Regions from separate parts of the Bradyrhizobium elkanii USDA 76 genome, predicted to be linked through region 2. Evidence: riboswitches for the same ligand, from Rfam matches in the RefSeq annotation. Region 2 holds a riboswitch; each other region holds the start of a gene.
The links. A riboswitch is a leader RNA that binds a small molecule or an ion and turns the genes downstream of it on or off. The one in region 2 is predicted to bind cobalamin.

Region 1 (6,138 bases), 1.6 Mb from region 2:
TTTTCTGCGAGACGGGCAGCGAGATCAGGTTGCTGACCGGATCGACGCCGACCGCATACTGACCATAGAACGCGAGGTTCTTGATCGGCTCGTAAACAAGGCCGGCGCGCCAACTGGTCCCCGACAGCGTCGTCTCGAAACTGTTTGCCGGCGTCTTGTAGTCGGTACGGTCGACTTCGGGGCGATCATACCTGACCCCGGTGACGAGCGACAATTGATCGGTCAGCGAGAGACGATCCTCGGCGAACAGCGCGTATTGATTGACGATCGCGTTGAAGCCCGGCGTCGTCGCCGTCGTCGTCGCGAAGAACGATCCCGGATCGAACACGTAGGGATTGACCGACGACGCGCCGCCATAGGGCGAGTTGTTGGTGTGGGCGAAGTCGATCCGGTTGACGTCGAACCCGGCGACGAACTGGTTCGCAAGTCCGAACACGTGACCGCTGAACGTCGTATCCATCCGGTTGCCGAGCTGCTTCTGGTCGTGGAAAATCTCGATATAGCTCGTGCGATCGATCAGCTGGGTCTTCGGATTCCAGGTGTAGTTCTCGATGTCGCGCCAGTGCCGCTCGCTGGTCAGGTAATACAGCGTGTTGTTGACCTTGATGCCGTCGGCGACGTCCCACTCGGTCCTGAACTGGGTCCAGCTGTCCTGGTAGCGGATCACGCTGTCCAATGCGTTGTAGTTCTTGAAGCGCAGCGCGTCCTGGATCGAGCCGTTGATCAGCGGCGTGCCGAAATAACGCGACGGGCTGCGGTCGCCGTAGTCCTGCGACAGCGTGAAGGCGAGATTGTCCGACGCCTGCACCCGCACGGCAGCGGAGACCACGGCGTTCGAGGTCTTGTCGCGATCGACCCAGCCGTCCGACATGTTGCCGGTGGCGTTGACGCGGTACGACACATTGGGATTGATCGGACCGGTGCTGTCCACCGAGAGCCGCCGCGTCATGTTGCTGTCGAGCGAGACCTCGGCCTCGCTATGGGGCGTGCTCTGCGGCTTCTTCGGGATCACGTTGATGACGCCGCCGATCGCGCCCTCGCCGTACAGCACCGAGGCCGGGCCGCGCAGCACCTCAATGCGCTGCGTCGACCAGGTATCGTAGGGGAACGTCAGCGTGCCGGAGCCGATATAGAAGCGCGTGCCGTCATACAGCGTCATCACCGAGTTGCTGCCGGCAAAGCCGCGGGTGCTGAACGACAGGCCGCCATTGCCGGGCGCAGGCGTTGCGGTGAAGCCGGCCGCGTCCTGGGTGACGGCATCGAGCACGTTATGCTGGCCGCGCTCGGCGATGGTCCGCGCCGTGATGATCTCGACGCTGGCCGGCGTCTGCAGCGGCGTCAGATTGAGACGACTGCCGGTGCCGCCCTGCGTGGTGGCATTGAGCGTCGGCGATGCAGATCCCGATGCGCCTGACGCTGCGGCGCGCGGTTTGCCGCCAGCCGTCGCGGGCCTCGGCCGTGGCCGCGCCGCAGCGGCCATGTCACGGCTGCGCGCCGCAGGCTTCGGCTTTGCCGCAGCGGAAGGCGCGACCTCGATCGGGTCGAGCCTGGTTGGTGGCGGTGTTTGTGCCGAGCCTTCGGCCGGCAGCAGCAGCGATGACAGGGAGCAGACGAGACCGAGGCGCCATTTGCGCGCAACGGGAAAGGACGGAGACATCAAACGACTCGCGGTAACGTGGCACGTCACCGCGAACGCGGACTGGCGCATTGCCGAAAAGGCAGTGCTCCGATCCCACCAGGACGCCCCCGCCCGATGTGCTCGCGTGTGACCACGACTGACGGCAGGTCTCCTGGCTCACGGGTCATCGCCTGTCGACGCCTTCCCGGGCCTGATAGCCCAGTGGCAAATTGACGAAAGGCTCGCCGTTTACAGTTGCGGGGACAGCTGCGGCATTGGGGTTACCCTCGCACCGCATTCCCTTTTGATCCCCGAAGGGAACCGTCGGCAAAAACGATAGGTGGTGCCGGCAAGGCTGTCAATTCGATGCGGTCGTCGCACACATGCTTTGCGGGATGATGCTGCGGCGATGAGACAGCGGCATCTGCGGCGACGCGAAGACTTCCTAGACCCGTCATCCTGAGGAGCCGCGAAGCGGCGTCTCGAAGGATCGACGGCCACCAGCCGGGCCGTGCATCCTTCGAGACGCGCGGAGCCTGTCATCGGGCCGCGCTTTGCGCGAACCCGTTGGCGCTCCTCGGGATGACGGTGTGAGAATTGTAGGGAGCGGCCTCCCCAAGCTGTCGTCCTGGCGAAAGCCAGGACCCATAACCACCGAATTCGATTGAGAGTGCGATAGTCGCCTCAGCGTCGCACAACAACAAGCGGTTGGGGTAATGGGTCCTGGCTTTCGCCAGGACGACACTGAATACATTCACATTCTCTCAGGATGACGGATTACTCGACGCAACCTTCCATGATCGCATCAATCTCCGCGCGCGAGAGCGCACCCATCTCGGCAATGAACACGATGCGCGTGCGCGGCACGCCGGGCGACGGCACGCCACCCGCAGCCAGGGTCGCGCGGCCGCCGGCGAGTTGAAACACCGTCAGCCGCCCGGGCTGCTCCACCGTTTCGAACAATCCCTTCGCCCGCGCCAGCTTCGGCGCCAGCCTGCCGATCGCCTGCTGCAAGCGCGGCAGCAGCACCGGCCGCTCCGAGGTCCAGCTCAGCGTCTCGAACCGATCGGACGCCGGCCGTCGCGGTGCGGTCTCGCGCGGCACCGGCACATGATCGAGATCCGCCGGGAACAGCAGCGCGGCCGGCACCTCGCCATGCAAGGCATCGACCACCACGGCCGCCGGACGCACCGCGCGCACGGCGTCGCGGATCGCGACGCCCGCGGCGGCGTCAGTCAGATCGACCTTGCTCAGCGCCACCACGTCGGCCGCCCGCAGCTGCGAGCGCAGCAGCGCATCGTTCAGCATCGCCGCAGGCTGCGTCGCGTCGACCACGCACAGCACCGTCTCCAGCGGCGCCTCCTTCCAGATCACGGGATCCATCAGGTTGCGCACGATATCGGCGGGATCGGCGATCCCGCTGGTCTCGATCACGATGAATTCGGGACGCGGGTCACGCCGCAGCAGCGTCGCGAGCGTGCGCAGCAGGTCGCCCTCCAGCGTGCAGCAGATGCAGCCGTTGCTCAGGCTGACCACGCCGTCGCCGGCGCCCGCGATCAGCTCCGCGTCGATATTGATCGCGCCGAAATCGTTGACCACGGCGGCGATGCGCCGCCCTTGCGCATGCGCCAGCAGATGGTTGACGACCGTGGTCTTGCCCGCCCCGAGGAAGCCCGCGACCAGCAGGATCGGGACCGGCACCTCAGCCTCCGGTGACGGGCCGGCGCACCGGCCGGCCGGGACGCGCCGCGACATCGAGCACGCCATCGCTGATCAGCGGCTGGCCGCTGACCACGAGATGCCGCACGCCCTCCGCCGGACGATTCATCGCGGAGAAAGTCGCGCGGTCGCTCAGCGTCTCGAAGTCGAACACCACGACATCGGCGTCGGCGCCGGCCTGCAGCCTCCCCTTGGCCCGCATCGCCGGCGTGCTCGCCGACAGGATCTCGGCCGGGATCAGCGCGCATTTGCGGATGCCCTCGAGCAGCGACACTTTCTTGCGCTCGCGCACCCATTCGCGGATGAAGCGGGTGAAACAGCCCGCCGAGCGCGGATGCGAGGTGGCATCGTCGGGCAGCGGCCAGGCGTCGCCGGTGTAGGGGCGGCCGTCCGACAGCGTCCACGGCATCGCGTCGGAGGCGATCGCGCCGCCTGGATACAGCACCGCCATGTCGAGCAGATCGCGATGATGCGCGTTGTTCTCGATGTCGAGCACGTGCCACAGCACCAGGGTCGAGGGCTCTTCGGCCTGTGCCGCCAGCAGCTCCTCGCGGCTGCCGAAGCGGTGACCGTCGGTCACGCGCTGCACCGAATCGTAGCCGAGGCCGTTGCGCTCCTCGAATTTCGGATCGCTGAAGAAGGTCGCCGCCAGCACGGTCGAGCCGGTGCCGTAGGGATAGGCCTCCACCGTGATCGGTAGGCCCTGCGCCTGCGCTTTCGCGATCAGCGCGACACAGCGTTCGATATCCGTCTTGCTCGACGAGTTGAAGTGGCAGATGTGCATGTGCGCGCCGGTGGCGCCGGCATAGCCGATCAGGCGGATATAGGCTTCGGCCGCGCTCTCTGGATCGATCCGCGACATGTAGGCGACGTGGGTGAAGGTCGGCACCGCATGATCGGCCGCGAGCTGGCACACCGCGGTCAATTCCTGCACGCCGGCGCCCGGCGCATAGGCGTTGAGAATGCCGATGCCGATACCGCCCTCGTTCAGGCCGATCGCGAGGCGGTCGAGGATGCCGCCGACCTCGCCTTCGGTCGCGACGTTCTCGATCCAGCGGCGATCGCGCATCGCGGCGCCAAACGATTCCAGCGAGCTTTCCGAATTCGAACCGGTCATCGCGCCGATGCGCGCGAAGGCCCAGTTGGCGGCGGCGCCGTAGTTCAGCACCCTGCCCTTCTCGGCCTGGCGCTTGTACCAGGACGCGACCGGCAACACGCCGGCCTCGAGGTCGAGCGAGGTCGTCACCCCGTCGAACGCCTGCATGCGGTCGGCCGGAATGGTCTGGCCATGTGCGTGCAGGTCGATGAAGCCCGGCGCCACCACGAGCCCGGTCGCGTCGATCTGCCGCTCGGCGCCGCCGAGGCCGGTGCCGACCGCGGCGATCTTGCCGTCGACCACAGCCACATCGCCGATCGCGTCCATCCCGCTGGCCGGATCCACCACCCGGCCGCCGCTGATCACCAAGCCACCCATCTCGCCACTCCCCGCATTCCGAAACCGACCGGTCTCCTGTCGAGCACAGAGAAGCGCATCGCACTGATCGCAGCAAGCCGGCCAGGGTTGTGGCGACATGCTGTGACGGAATATCCGCCGCGCCGTGATGGCGATTGCAGAGTGAGGCCCTTCCTACGTTCCGGTTGCACGCCGCGGCGCCAGCCCGCGCCAGAGATCGGGGCCGGGCTTGACGCGGCTCGCCACGAGTTTCGGCGGCGTGCGGTCGTTGGCGATCGCCGCCTCGACCGCGCGCTTGAGCCTGACATTGTCGATCTGCGCCAGGAACCGCCGGATGACCGCCTCCTGATCCACGCTTTGACCGGAGATCGCCGCGCACAGCTCCGCGGTCGTCCTGCGGAAGAAATGGAAGGCGTCATCGGCCGCGCCGCCCAGCCGGTCGACCTCGCCGGCCACACCGAGCGCGTGCATCCGATCGTCGTCGTCGAGCGTCACTGCGAAGCGCAGCACGGCAAGCTGCCAGGCACGGAGCAGTTTGCTCTCCGGTTCGGTCGCATTCTCGCGCATCAGTCGAACACCCCGCGCGGCTGACTTCCTTCGGCTGTCGAGGGAGGTCAGGCGCGGCGCGACTATCCTTGCGCGGGAATAGGTTTTCGAGGGGAGCGCGCGCGCGATCGCATAGGAATCGCATAGGCGGAGCGCGCCGAGGCCCAATTCGCTCAGATCCCCTCGAACTGCAGTCGGGCCAGCCGGGCGTAAAGGCCGCCCGCGGCGACCAGCTCGGCGTGAGTGCCCTGCTCGACGATCCTGCCCTGGTCCATCACCAGGATACGGTCGCAGGACAACACGGTCGCCAGACGATGCGCGATCACCAGCGTGGTGCGGTGGCGCATCAGTTCCTCCAGCGCCGTCTGCACCAGCGTCTCGCTCTCGGCGTCGAGCGCCGAGGTCGCCTCGTCGAGCAGCAGCAGCGGCGCATCGCGCAGGATCGCGCGCGCGATCGCGATGCGCTGGCGCTGGCCGCCTGACAGCGTCACACCGCGCTCGCCGAGCTGGGCGTCGAAGCCGCCCGGCAGGCGGCGCAGGAATTCGCTGGCATGGGCGAGATCGGCGGCACGCTCGACCTCGGCGTCGCTCGCATCGGGCCGGCCGAACCGGATGTTCTCGCGGGCGCTTGCGGCGAACACCACGGAATCCTGCGGCACCAGCGCGATGCGCGCGCGCATCTCGGCCGGATCGGCCTGCCGGATCGGCACGCCGTCGAGCGAGATCGTGCCGGACTTCGGATCGTAGAAGCGCAGCAGCAGATGGAACAGCGTGCTCTTGCCGGCGCCGGACGGACCGACGA
Region 2 (6,138 bases):
GGGTGGGGTCGAGGTTGGTGTTGAAGAACAGCACCGGGTTGAAATGGATCTCGTTCTCGAGATCCATCAGATAGACGCTGGTCTGGACCTGGAAGCGGTTGGTCCTGACGCGAAAGCCGCCCTCGACGTCCTGCGAGGTCTGGGTCTTGAGCTGGAACGTCTGCGGGATCGGGGCGAAGGTCAGCGGGTCGAATGACGGACCCGACGCGACGCGTTCGTCGACATCAGGCGTGCGGAATGCGCGCGCCGCGCGGCCGAACACCGAGAAGGTGTCGGTCAGGCGATGCTCGACACCGACATGCAGCGCGTATTGCGTCTCGTTGCTGTCGAGCGGTGCCGCCTGCGCGTCGAACGCGAACGGCGCGTTCGGGTCGTAGCGATCGCGCGCCGAGACGCTGGTGTTCTGCACGCGCGCGCCGTAGGAGAAGTCGGTCGTCGGCAGCACGCCGATCGTGTGCTGCCAGTAGCCGGCCACGGACTGCTGCTCGATATTGTAGATGTGGAACGGGTCGACGCCCCGATAGGCGCCGCGCGCCTCGCGGAAAGTCGAATCGTAATAGTCGATGCCGGTCAGGATCGTCGACGGCATCCCCAGCATCACATTCTTGACGCTGAGCCGCGGCGTGAGCGACCAGGTCTGCAGCGCGGCGTCATTGTAGGTCGAAGCGAAGCTGATGGTCGGCACCGTGCCGAAGAAGCCGCTCTGCGTCTCGCGCTGTCGCCAGCCGCCGTCGACGATCAGGTCGACGCCGTTGATCAGCGTCCTGGTGAAGCCGGCGGTGATGCTCGCGGTCTGCTGGTTGGCGTAGTCGAAGGGCGTCGCGGCGCCGCGGCGATCGGTGAGCAGCTCGTTGACGCCGATCGACGGATCGACCAGCCGTCCGCCGGGCAGGCCGAGCTTCTGGTCGCTGCCGGTGACGGTGAGGAAGGCGGTGAGATCAGGCGTGGTGTAGTTGATGTTGCCGACCGCGTTGCGCTGGTCGAGCGCATTGTTGACGCGGTAGCCGTCGGATTTGATGCCGTTGCCGTAGAGTGAGGTGGACCACGGTCCGGAATTGAGCGCCGCGGAGACCGCGGCCATGCGGGTGTTGAACGAGCCGATTCCGGCCTCGGCCCGCATCGTCGTCGGCGGGCCGCCGACGCCGGTCTTGGTGATGATGTTGACGACGCCGCCCACCGCGTTGTCGCCGTAAAGCACGGCGCCGCTGTTGCCGCGCGTGATCTCGATTCGCTCGATGGAATCGAGCGGGATCGTGGTGAGGTCGAAGCCGGCCTTGTCGACGTCGTTAAGGCGGCGGCCGTTGAGCAGGAAAAGGGTATTGTCGGTCGCGAATGCGCCGAAGCCGCGCAGGTCGACCGAGGTCTTGGCGCCGTTCGGCCCGCCATAGGGCGTTTGCAGCTGCACGCCCGGCACCTGCGCGAGGATCTCGGGCAGCGACTGCACCGGCGAATGCGCGATGTCGTTGGCGGTGATCACGGCCGAGGAGGAGCCGACAATGCCGGCGAACTGGCGGCCGCCGCCAGCGCCACCCGTTCCGTTGGCCACGCCGGTCCCTGTCGTGCCAGATCCGCTGCCGCTGCCCGTATTGTTACTCTGCGTGGTGCCCGGCGCCGGGCGGCGCGGCGCCGGCGCTTCGTCTGCGGCCGGCCTGGCGCGCGTGACGTTCTGGTCGCCCGGCTTGGTGACTTCGATCGCCGGCAGCTGATCGGGAGCGGGCGCCTGCTGCGCCCGCGCGGCGGGGACAAGGATAGCCGGCGCGATCACCGTCGACGCGAGCAGAAGCGCGCGGTGCCGCCGATGAAAAGGGAAGGAGAACATAAGCGAGGCCTCGGCAACGTCAGTGGCACGTCACCGCGAACCAGTCTCACCATCGTGCTCACGGCATCAGGTGAAGCTCATGCCTGTACTCCCCGACCGGCATCCTCGCGTGTGACCACGGCTGACGGCAGGTCTCCTGGCTCGCGGGTCGTTACCCTTCGTCGCCTTCCCAGGACCGAGATTCCCAGTGGCCTGTGACGAAGGATTCACCGCATACAGTTGCGGGGGCAGCCGCGGCGTTGGGGAAGTTTCCCCGCACCGCATTCCCTTTTCATCTCATGAAAGAACCGTCATGTTCATCTAGGGTTCGGCCGGGCAGCAAAGTCAATCCGGCGGAAGTCGGGCGGCGGCCGGGCGGCCACGGTTTTTGTCGAGTGTCGCTTGTCTGCCACGGCGATCGCTGTAAGAGCATGGATTCAATGAGCGTGCAGGATTTTGCCTTGGCGGCCGAGGTCGCGGCGCGGCGCCGGTGGGGCGCCACCGCGGCGTTGCTCGCGCTCGTGGTCCTGCTGCTGCTGATCTCGCTCGGCATCGGGCCGGTGCGGCTGTCGCCGCTTGCGGTGATCGAGGCGCTGTTCGGCGGCGGCAGCGATGTGGCGCAGGTGATCGTGCGCGAGATCCGCCTGCCGCGCACCATCCTGGCATTCGCGATCGGCGCTATTCTCGGGCTGTCGGGTGCGGCGCTGCAGGGGCTGCTGCGCAATCCGCTGGCCTCGCCGTCGCTGTTCGGCGCGCCGCAATCGGCGGCCTTCGGCGCGGTGCTGGTGATCGCGCTGGGCCTCGCCGATGTGCGCTCCTACGCGCTGCCGGTGGTGGCGATCATCGCCGCCTTCGGCTCCGTGTTCGCGCTGCTTGCGATCGCCGGCCGCAATGCCGGGCTCTTGATCCTGATCCTCGCCGGGCTCGCGATCTCGAGCTTTGCGGGGGCGGCGACGGCGCTGGTGATGAATCTCTCGAGCAATCCGTTCGTGGTGCTGGAGATCGCGTTCTGGCTGCTCGGCTCGCTGGAGGACCGCAGCTTCCAGCACGTGGCGCTGGCACTGCCTTTCATCGTCGCGGGCGCCGCCATCCTGCTCAGCCAGGCGAGCGCCTTCCGCGCGCTGACGCTTGGCGAGGAGGCGGCGCAGAGCCTCGGCGTCGATGTCGGACGGTTGCGGCTCCTCGTCATCACGGGCGTGGCGCTCGGCGTCGGCGGCGCGGTCGCGGTGACAGGCACGATCGGCTTCATCGGGCTCGTCGCGCCGCATCTGATGCGTCCGCTGATCGGTCACGATCCGGCGCGGCTGTTGGTGCCGAGCGCGCTCACCGGCTCGGCGCTGCTGCTCGCCGCCGATATCGCGGTGCGCATTATCCCCTCGACCTCGGACATCAAGGTCGGCGTGCTGACCTCGATCATCGGCGTGCCGTTCTTCCTCTATCTGATCATGCGCGAACGTCGCGCGCTCGGCGGAGGCGTGGCATGACGCTGCTCTCCGCCGCTGCTCTCAATGCCTCGCTCGGCAGCCGCAAGGTGCTGCACGATGTCTCGCTGTCGCTGCCATCGGGCCATCTGGTCGCGCTGGTCGGGCCGAACGGCGCCGGCAAGACCACGCTGCTGCGCGCACTGGCCGGGCTGATCCCGTCGGGCGGCGAGATCCGGATCGGCGGCGATCCGCTGGCGTCGCTGCCGCTGCGCGAGCGTGCGAAGCGCTTCGCCTATCTGCCGCAGGGCCACATGGTGCACTGGCCGCTGCCGGCACGCGACATCGTCGCGCTCGGCCGCTACCCGCACGGCGCGACCGATCCGGCGCGGCTGTCGCAGACGGATATGGAGGCGGTGCTGCGCGCGATGCAGGCGGTCGACGTCACTGAATTCAGCGATCGCCGCGTCACCGAACTCTCCGGCGGCGAGCGCAGCCGCGTCGCGCTGGCCCGGGTGCTCGCGGTGGAGGCGCCGGTGATCCTCGCCGACGAGCCGACCGCCTCGCTCGATCCGCGCCACCAGATCGACGTGATGCAGAAGCTGCGCAACGTCGCCGACACCGGCGTGCTGGTCATCGTGGTGACGCACGATCTCGGACTCGCCGCGCGCTTCGCCGATCATGTTCTGGTGCTCGCGGAGGGACGGCTGGCCGCGCAAGGCGCGCCTGTCGAGGCACTGTCGGAGAGCGTCCTCGCCAGCGTGTTCCGGGTCAGCGCCTATCGTGCCGAATTTCAGCGCGAAGCCGTCATCGTGCCGTGGGCGGACGTGTGATGAGGCCGCGGCCTCACCACGAGCTCAGTTCACCTCTCCCGCTTGCGGGGGAGGTCGCTGCGCTCGAAGAGCGCAGCGGGTGGGGGCTCTCTCCACTCAAAGAGTGTTCATTGCGGGACGACCCCGACCCCGACCCTCCCCCGCAAGCGGGAGAGGGGGCTCAGCGTCAGCGTGGCAGCCATCTCGCTTCACACTGTTTTGCGCTTATGTTTTCGGTTCTTGCTTGGTTCATGCCGGTGAGCATCTCATTTGCCGCCGGACCGCGCATCGCCTCCATGAATGTCTGCGGCGACCAGCTCGTGCTGTCGCTGGCTGATCCGGACCAGATCATCGGCCTCAGCCGCTTCTCGCGCGATGCCTGGCAATCCTGGGCCGCGGAGAAGGCGCGAAACTTTCCGCGTCTGTCCGGCGAAGCCGAGGACGTGCTGCTGCTCAAGCCCGACCTCGTCGTGGTCAGCCTGTTCGACAAGCGCGCGACGCGCGACCTGTTGAAGGCCAACGGGCTGCACCTCGTCGAATTCACGGTGCCGCGCACGCTGGACGAAGTGAAGGACCAGATCCGCGCGATGGGCGATGTGGTGCAGCATCCCGATCGCGCGGAAGCCGAGATCGCGCGCCTCGATGCGGCCACCGCCCGGGCGCGGGCGGCGGCAAGCGCGCATCATTATCGCGTGCTGCCGCTGGAGCGACGCGGCTTTGTGCCTGGCGACGGCAGCCTGGTCAGCTCGCTGCTGGCGGCAACCGGCCTCGCCAACGCCGCCGGCGAACTCGGCTTGAGCGCTGGCGGATTTGCCTCGCTGGAGGCGATCGTAAAACTGCGGCCGGATTTCATCCTGGTGTCGGAAGCCGGCGACCGCGCCGAGGATGACGGTCGCGCCTTCCTGCTGCATCCGGCCCTGGAGCGCTTCTATCCGCAAAGCAAGCGCATCGTGCTGCCCGAGCGGCTCACGGTGTGCGGCGGCGTGATGCTGGCGGATGCGCTGGACCGGCTGACGGAAGAGTTGCAGCGAGTGAGGCGGTGATCCTTCGTCATCCGTCGCCCTTCGAGACGCGCTGTGCGCTCCTCAGGGTGACGGTGGTAGAGATTGTGCGCGGTAGACGGACTATCCCATCACCACCGGCCCGCCGGCCTTCTTCCAGGCGTCGATGCCGCCTTCGATATGAGCGGTGTTGACCAGCCCCGCCCTCTTCGCGGCGGCCACCGCCATCGCCGAACGCTCGCCGAAGGCGCAGAAGAACACCACGCGGCGGCCGGTTGCGGCCGCGACTTCGCGCAGCATGCCGCCGGGCTGCAGGGTGGCGCAGATTCCGGGATAGGGCGCGTGCAGCGCGCCCGCGAGCGTGCCGTGCTTGGCCCGCTCGCCGCTTTCGCGCAAATCGACCAGGAGGATATCGGGCCGGCCGAGGCTCGCGATGGCGTCGCGCGCGCTGAGGGAGAGGCCTTCCTTGGCGAGTTCGTCCTGGTGCAGGCCGACATGCATGTTGGCGGGCACCGCGACATCCATCATCTTTGGATTCGGGAGATGAAGGTTGTTCATCAGCTCGACATAGTCGTCGATCGATTTCACCTGCAGCCGCGGATTGTAGCGCTTCTCCTCGCCGATGGTGGAGACGGTGTCGCCCTTGTAGTCATGCGCGGGGAACACCATGGTCTCCTCCGGCAGCTTCAGCAGGCGGTTGAAGATCGAATCGTACTGCGCCCGCGCGCTGCCGTTCTGGAAGTCGGTGCGGCCGGTGCCGCGGATCAGTAGCGTGTCGCCGGTGAAGACGCGGTCGCCCATCAGGTAACTATAGGAATCGTCGGTGTGGCCGGGCGTGTACAGCGCCTCAAGGCAAAGGCCCTCGATCGTCACCCTGTCGCCGTCGGAGACGCGCATCGACACCACGTCGGCCTTGCTCTGCTCGCCCATGATGGTGATGCACTGGGTGCGGTCGCGCAGCTCGCCGAGGCCGGTGACGTGATCGGCATGCAGGTGCGTATCGACGGCCTTGACCAGCCTGAGGTCGAGTTCCTGCAGCAGCTTGCAGTAGCGATCGGCCTTCTCGAGCACCGGATCGAGGATCAGTGCCTCGCCGCCGGCGCGGC
Region 3 (6,138 bases), 1.6 Mb from region 2:
TTTAACCGGTCTCGTCGCTGCACTCGCTCCCGCGTGCCGCCTTCGGCGTCACGCTCCTGCGGGTGCCATTGTCCGTTGAAGCGATGCGCTGCGCGCACGCCTGGTCAGAGCAGGGGCCGCAAGCATCGCTAGGCCAACTCCCCCGAAGAATGGATCTAGAGCTGGCCGCGTCGCAGATTGGCGTCCGCTCGCTGCATGTGAGCGGGGAGGGCTAACCGGCTCTCGTAAGCTGGCACGTGCGCGCCTGGTCAAGGCATCGCTTGCTTCGCGGAATGGGCCGAGAGCAACGGTACTGCCCTATGACGAGCTGCGAGAGGCTGGCGGTTTGTCGCAAAAACGTTACAGGACAAGTCAGCGCTTCCGAACGCGTGTGCTTTGCTGCTACTCCGAGGCGCTCAGCGTCAAGGAGCTGCGCCGCGATCTTGCTTTGTGTGACCATTGGCCGAGGCCTTTCGCGCCCTCTCTATTGCTTCCCGTTCACTTGGCTCTATCCGATCGAACCAGGAGCCTGGAGGATAGGCCGCGATACGCTTAGCGAAGGAAGATTGCGGCTCCCAATCTTGTCCCTCGCTCTTCTCGAAAGTGATGACGCCGTTGTGGGTAAAATAATGGGGGCCTGGGATGTTACAGTTCACCAAAAGCAGAACGCGCCACAGATCGCCCTTCTCGGTCGGCTTGGCATTGGGTTTCGACACGTAATCCACTACAACGGGTTCAATGATATGGCAGCGGCCGTGCCGCAGAAGATTGCCGAGCTTGCCTTGCGCAGTCGTCACGAAGTTGAAGTTGGCCGGATCATGCAGAAAGTGAAGATTCGCGTCCCTTTCGCCATCTGTAACCTCACTGGCGATCAACGAGAGCGCCAAGGCGCGCCAGCCCAATTCAATCGGCTTTGCATATGTCGATGCAAGTTTAATCGTCCCGTCAGTCGCGATCTTCCAAGTGATAGCGTACTGTTCGTCTGATCTGTTGTCCGGGTGCCTGGTCCATGAAAAATAAACGTACTCTGTTCGGTCAATTCCTTCAGCGACTCCCCACGATCGAGGCACAAAGTGAGCCACCTTCGAGACCTTGGAAATGATTTGTTCTATAGTCTCACCATCTTGCGCTCGCCACGTTGACTTGACCCTTTCGACAAGCGTGTGGTCGTTGGCGCGAACATTGTTGCTCGTCGCCGCCAGCCCGGCCAGGCAGATCAGCGACCGAGCGATACAGAACCAAAGCACGCGCTTTCCAGACTTTTTCTTCATTGCTTCCGGCTCATCTGGTTATCATCCACACGTCAATCCAAAGCGGCACGTCTTCCTCAGCGTGCTTTGCGCAGATCGCAAGAAGTTAGCGGCAACGTGACGCAGGCGCCTGCCGATGTCCCGCGCGAGCAGGCGCCGTCCCTCGATGTCACGCGCCGCTAACTTCAGTGGTCAGCCAAAGCCTCAATTTGCAATGCTGGACCTGCCCAGGAGGAGAAGCCTGGACATGATGAGGACTTGCATTGTTCGTGCCAGGCAATAACCGGCAGTTCGCGGCAGATTTGTGCTGTCTTTGTCGACTTACCGACCTACGCACGTTCTAATGTTACCATTCAGCCTATTCGCCACGACTTCCGTGAATGATTCTTGTCACGCACTGAATCTTCGACAGCGGGCGAATGCCTCGCTGCCAGAGTCTTGACGACAATTGGGAGCAGGTATGCCGCCATCGATCCGTGTGATCCGGGGGCGTTGCCGCTACTACGAATGTCGAGGGCGCCCCAGCCTGTTGTGCTTGGCACTTTGCGGCCTACACCAACGCGGAGCCGCCCTTCAGCGGCGGGCGATTTGGAATCGATGTTAAGGAACTTCACGGATCAAGCAGGGGACGAGACGTGGCATTCTCCGCTCGCGCAACGTTAGGGGCCGTCGTCTACCTGCTCGTCATTGCAGTCAACATTCAAGGAGCTGCGCTTCCACGCAGCCGTGTCGACCGGCAAGAGGGAAGCCTCAGGTCTTGCTAGCTTCGGCTCGAACTACTCAACACTTCCGAGAGCATCTGTCTGACGGGGCGGCTCATAAAAGGCCTTGCCATCCAGCCGAACAGACCGACAGTAAAGACGGCAGCAGCAAAGACGCCGAGGGCGCTCCAAACAGCCATTTTCATTGCGAGGGTCTCTTTTGGTTGTGGTGATTCAATATGCTTGCTTTGGCCAGTATCACCAAAACGTCGGCGTGACGCCTACCAGGATTGGCTGGTCGCACATCGACACGTCCGCTGAGCACGCTGCTGGATTAAGCGAATACCTCTTGCGCGTATTCGCCACTGATCCATGGTTATTAATGGAGAAGGGAGGGCGCATCGAAGCGTGCTCGATGAATCGTTCAAAAGCCGGGCCGCATGACAAGCGTCTTGCGCGGCGCCGTGAGCTTCTTCGTGCTGGGCGCATTCGTCTCGTGCACAGATCTGACCCGCCGCCCGACGCCAATGCGTCTCCGAGATGGTCATTCCGATATCCTATGACTGGAGATGGCTTCTACGTCGCGATCAAGCGTGGCCTCGGAGGAGCATTCGCGTAAGAGAGGTCGCAGCACCAATTTGAGAGGTTGACGGCCGAGTTCTCTTGCCGATAATCCAAGTCGTCGAGGTTCTCCGGTTTCCGTTTGATCCGGAGCTAAGAGGGAAGCCGGTGCCAATGCCGGCGCTGCCCCCGCAACTGTGAGCGGTGAGCCACTGTCCAACAAAGTCACTGAAGCCCGCGCGGCTTCGGGAAGGCCGGACGGCGGCAATGACCCGCGAGCCAGGAGACCTGCCCCGACAAAATATTCATCCACGGGCGGGGTGTCCCGGTGGTGCGCCAAGCAGCCGTCGCTCGGGCGACTTCTCCTGCCTGCGTCCGCCATGGCCTTTGCCCCCAACATGGGGTTAGCGCTATGTCTCTTCTCTCCCTTCCGGTTGCCACGCTCGGAACGCCGCGCATCGGTCCAAGACGCGAGCTCAAAGTCGCACTCGAAGGCTATTGGGCCGGAAGAATTAGTGAACAGCAGTTGCTTGAGGACGCAGCCGGCCTACGTGCCGCGAACTGGGCGCGCCAGAAGTCCCTCGGTGTCACCGTGATTCCGTCGAACGACTTCTCGTTGTACGATCAGGTGCTCGACACCAGTGTCATGGTCGGCGCCATCCCGGAAGTCTACGCCTCGAAAGCCGAGCCCGTTTCCCTCAAGACGTATTTCGCCATGGCACGCGGTTCACAATACGACGGCCGGGGTGCGAGTTGCGGCCACGGATCTCGCGGCGATGGCGCACCCGCGCAGGAGATGACCAAGTGGTTCGACACCAACTACCATTACATGGTCCCGGAATTTCATCGCGGACAGACTTTCAGGCTGTCCTCTCGCAAGCCTATCGACGAGTATGAGGAAGCCAAGGCCCTTGGCTTTCAGACTCGCCCTGTCCTGATCGGCCCGGTCACATTCCTAAAGCTAGGCAAGAGTGCTGATCCTGCGTTCCAGCCACTGTCACTCCTGGATGACCTGATACAGGTCTATATCGAGGTTCTGCAGGAATTGGCCAAACGCGGGGCAAATTGGGTTCAGTTCGACGAGCCCTGCTTGGTTCTTGATCTGGATGAGGAATCAAGACAATCCTTGCTACATGCCTATGACCGGCTCGCCAAGGAAGGGCCGGCCATCAAGATCATGGTCGCCAGCTATTTCGGTGGCCTCGGCGACAATCTTCCCACCGCCTTGCGCCTACCTGTCGCCGGGCTGCACGTCGACCTGGTTCGGGCGCCAGCGTTATTGGACCAGATCATTACCGCCAAGCGAAGTGATCTCGTCGTGTCACTCGGCGCGATAGACGGCCGCAATGTGTGGCGGACGAATTTGTCGGCACTGCGCCAACGGCTCGATCCCGCTATCGCGAAGCTGGGCAAAGATCGCATACAAATCGCTCCATCCTGTTCGCTGCTTCACGTGCCGGTCGATGTTGAACTCGAGACGGAGCTCGCTTCAGACATCAAGGGTTGGCTAGCATTCTCCGTTCAGAAGATTCGCGAGCTTGCGACCTTGGCGCGCGCTCTTGCAGGCGATCAGGATGTTGCTGGCGCTCTTGCGCAGTCGGAGCGCGTCACCACCGATCGTGGGACTTCGCCAAAGATCCGAGATGCCGATGTCGCCATCCGGATGAGAGCGATCAACCAGGCCACGCGCCGGCGCGCCAGTCCATTTGCCAGCCGTGCCGAGATCCAGCGCAAGCGCTTCAAACTACCGGCGTTTCCGACAACGACGATCGGATCGTTTCCGCAGACTGCAGAGGTTCGTAATGCCCGCGCAGCGCACGCGCGAGGCACGATGAACGACGGACAATACGACGAGTTCCTCAAGGAAGAGACTGCGCGTGCCGTACGTTGGCAGGAGGACATTGGCCTCGACGTGCTTGTGCACGGCGAGTTTGAGCGCAATGACATGGTGCAGTACTTCGGCGAACAACTCGCCGGCTTCGCATTTACCAAAAATGGCTGGGTACAATCCTATGGCTCGCGCTGTGTCCGGCCGCCGATCTTGTTTGGCGATGTCTCACGGCCGAAGCCGATCACCGTGGGGTGGTGGCGGTACGCGCAATCGCTAACCAAGAAGCCGATGAAGGCGATGTTGACCGGACCAGTGACGATCTTGAACTGGTCGTTTGTTCGCGATGATATTCCCCGAGCCGAGGTCTGTCGTCAAATTGCGCTCGCGATCCGAGACGAAGTCGGCGATCTCGAAAATGCTGGTGCAGCCATGATCCAGATCGACGAGGCTGCGCTGCGCGAAGGATTGCCGCCGCGCCGATCGGAGTGGACGGCTTATCTCGAGTGGGCCGGGGATTGCTTCCGCATCTGCTCATCGGGCGTCGCCGATCAAACCCAGATCCATACCCACATGTGCTACTCGGAATTCAACGACATCATCGATGCGATTGCTGCAATGGACGCGGATGTCATCTCGATCGAGACTTCGCGGTCGAAAATGGAGCTGCTCGACGCGTTTCGGAACTACAAATATCCAAATCAAATCGGGCCGGGTGTGTACGATATCCATTCTCCGCGCGTGCCCGAGTCGAGCGAGATGAAAGAGCTCGTGGCTTTGGCTCGAAAGCGGCTGCAGGATTCGCAACTTTGGATCAATCCGGATTGCGGTCTGAAGACGCGCAAATGGGAGGAGGTTCGCCCGGCGCTGGTGAACATGGTCTCCGCCGCCCGCGAACTACGCGCTGCATCCACTCCAGCCGACCGTTGACCTGGTCTGGTCTTTCGTCGAGAAGGCCGGTCGCCTGTCAACGATTTGCGGGCTCGATAATTGTGGGAGGCATTGGTGAGCAGAAAAAGGCCCGGCCGCCTTTAGCGGCCGGGCGGAAGTGTGTCCGGGAGGAGCGACGCTGCTAGGCAACGTGCTGACTTCCATCGGCGGAAGGAGGGCGCCGATGGTTCGATTACGGCGGGGACATCCGCCGAAATCTGACCCCAGTTAAGGCGCAAGCTCAGCGTAGCTCAATCATGCCCTGGTATGCGGCCGATATAGCCTAGATTTGAAATCTACACCAAGGTTTGTCACTTATGAGTAGTTTCGCAACGCTCTGCAGGGCCGAGAAATGTGGGGCGGTCGTGCCGGGCGATCATGGACGGGCACCAAGCGCACGTTGGTACGCTTTTCTGCCGGAAACGATGGGCTCGATCAACGGGACCATACGATAACGCGCACAGCAAGGATCTTATCGTGGTGACCAATGCAATCTGCGGCTTGCTATTGATCCCGCTTCAGCTAGTCATTGGTCTAGTCAAGTTTTTATACCAACCTCTGTTGGAAATCTTGTGCGGCTCGACGAAGAGCCGGCGAACGGGATGCCGATCAGCGTGCTCTTGATCGCCGCGACTGCTCGCGATCCAGAGCATAAACCGGTTTGGTGATGTCGAACTCGGATCTGAAACGGCTCGGTTCGGCTTCGTCTGGTTTAGACCGCCAGACTATGTGTAGCCCCGCTCCGAGTAAGGTGAGCGTCGAAGATCGATGCGACGCTCCGGGCCAGGAACTCTGCGCCACCGGCTATCGAAAGCCGGCTATCATCCATCACCACGACGCCATCGGCGATAAGGCCGTCGAGGCGAGAACGATCAACGACGGCCAAGCT

Region 1: another riboswitch for cobalamin. It lies ahead of JEY66_RS04990 (TonB-dependent receptor); the one in region 2 lies ahead of JEY66_RS40830 (TonB-dependent receptor).
Region 3: another riboswitch for cobalamin. It lies ahead of metE (5-methyltetrahydropteroyltriglutamate--homocysteine S-methyltransferase); the one in region 2 lies ahead of JEY66_RS40830 (TonB-dependent receptor).

Annotation. Positions count from the first base shown of each region.
Region 1 is NZ_CP066356.1:1,050,177-1,056,314, reverse strand. Features, by position in the region: gene JEY66_RS04990 (TonB-dependent receptor) at 1-1,657, opposite strand, end outside; cobalamin riboswitch at 1,764-1,959, opposite strand; gene JEY66_RS04985 (CobW family GTP-binding protein) at 2,396-3,319, opposite strand; gene JEY66_RS04980 (amidohydrolase family protein) at 3,321-4,811, opposite strand; gene JEY66_RS04975 (hypothetical protein) at 4,965-5,504, opposite strand; gene JEY66_RS04970 (ABC transporter ATP-binding protein/permease) at 5,510-6,138, opposite strand, start outside.
Region 2 is NZ_CP066356.1:8,594,880-8,601,017, reverse strand. Features, by position in the region: gene JEY66_RS40830 (TonB-dependent receptor) at 1-1,819, opposite strand, end outside; cobalamin riboswitch at 1,929-2,126, opposite strand; gene JEY66_RS40825 (FecCD family ABC transporter permease) at 2,239-3,282, shown strand; gene JEY66_RS40820 (ABC transporter ATP-binding protein) at 3,279-4,052, shown strand; gene JEY66_RS40815 (ABC transporter substrate-binding protein) at 4,259-5,074, shown strand; gene JEY66_RS40810 (MBL fold metallo-hydrolase) at 5,156-6,138, opposite strand, start outside.
Region 3 is NZ_CP066356.1:7,008,660-7,014,797, reverse strand. Features, by position in the region: gene JEY66_RS33610 (hypothetical protein) at 402-1,250, opposite strand; cobalamin riboswitch at 2,599-2,801, shown strand; gene metE (5-methyltetrahydropteroyltriglutamate--homocysteine S-methyltransferase) at 2,904-5,249, shown strand; gene hemN (oxygen-independent coproporphyrinogen III oxidase) at 5,962-6,138, opposite strand, start outside.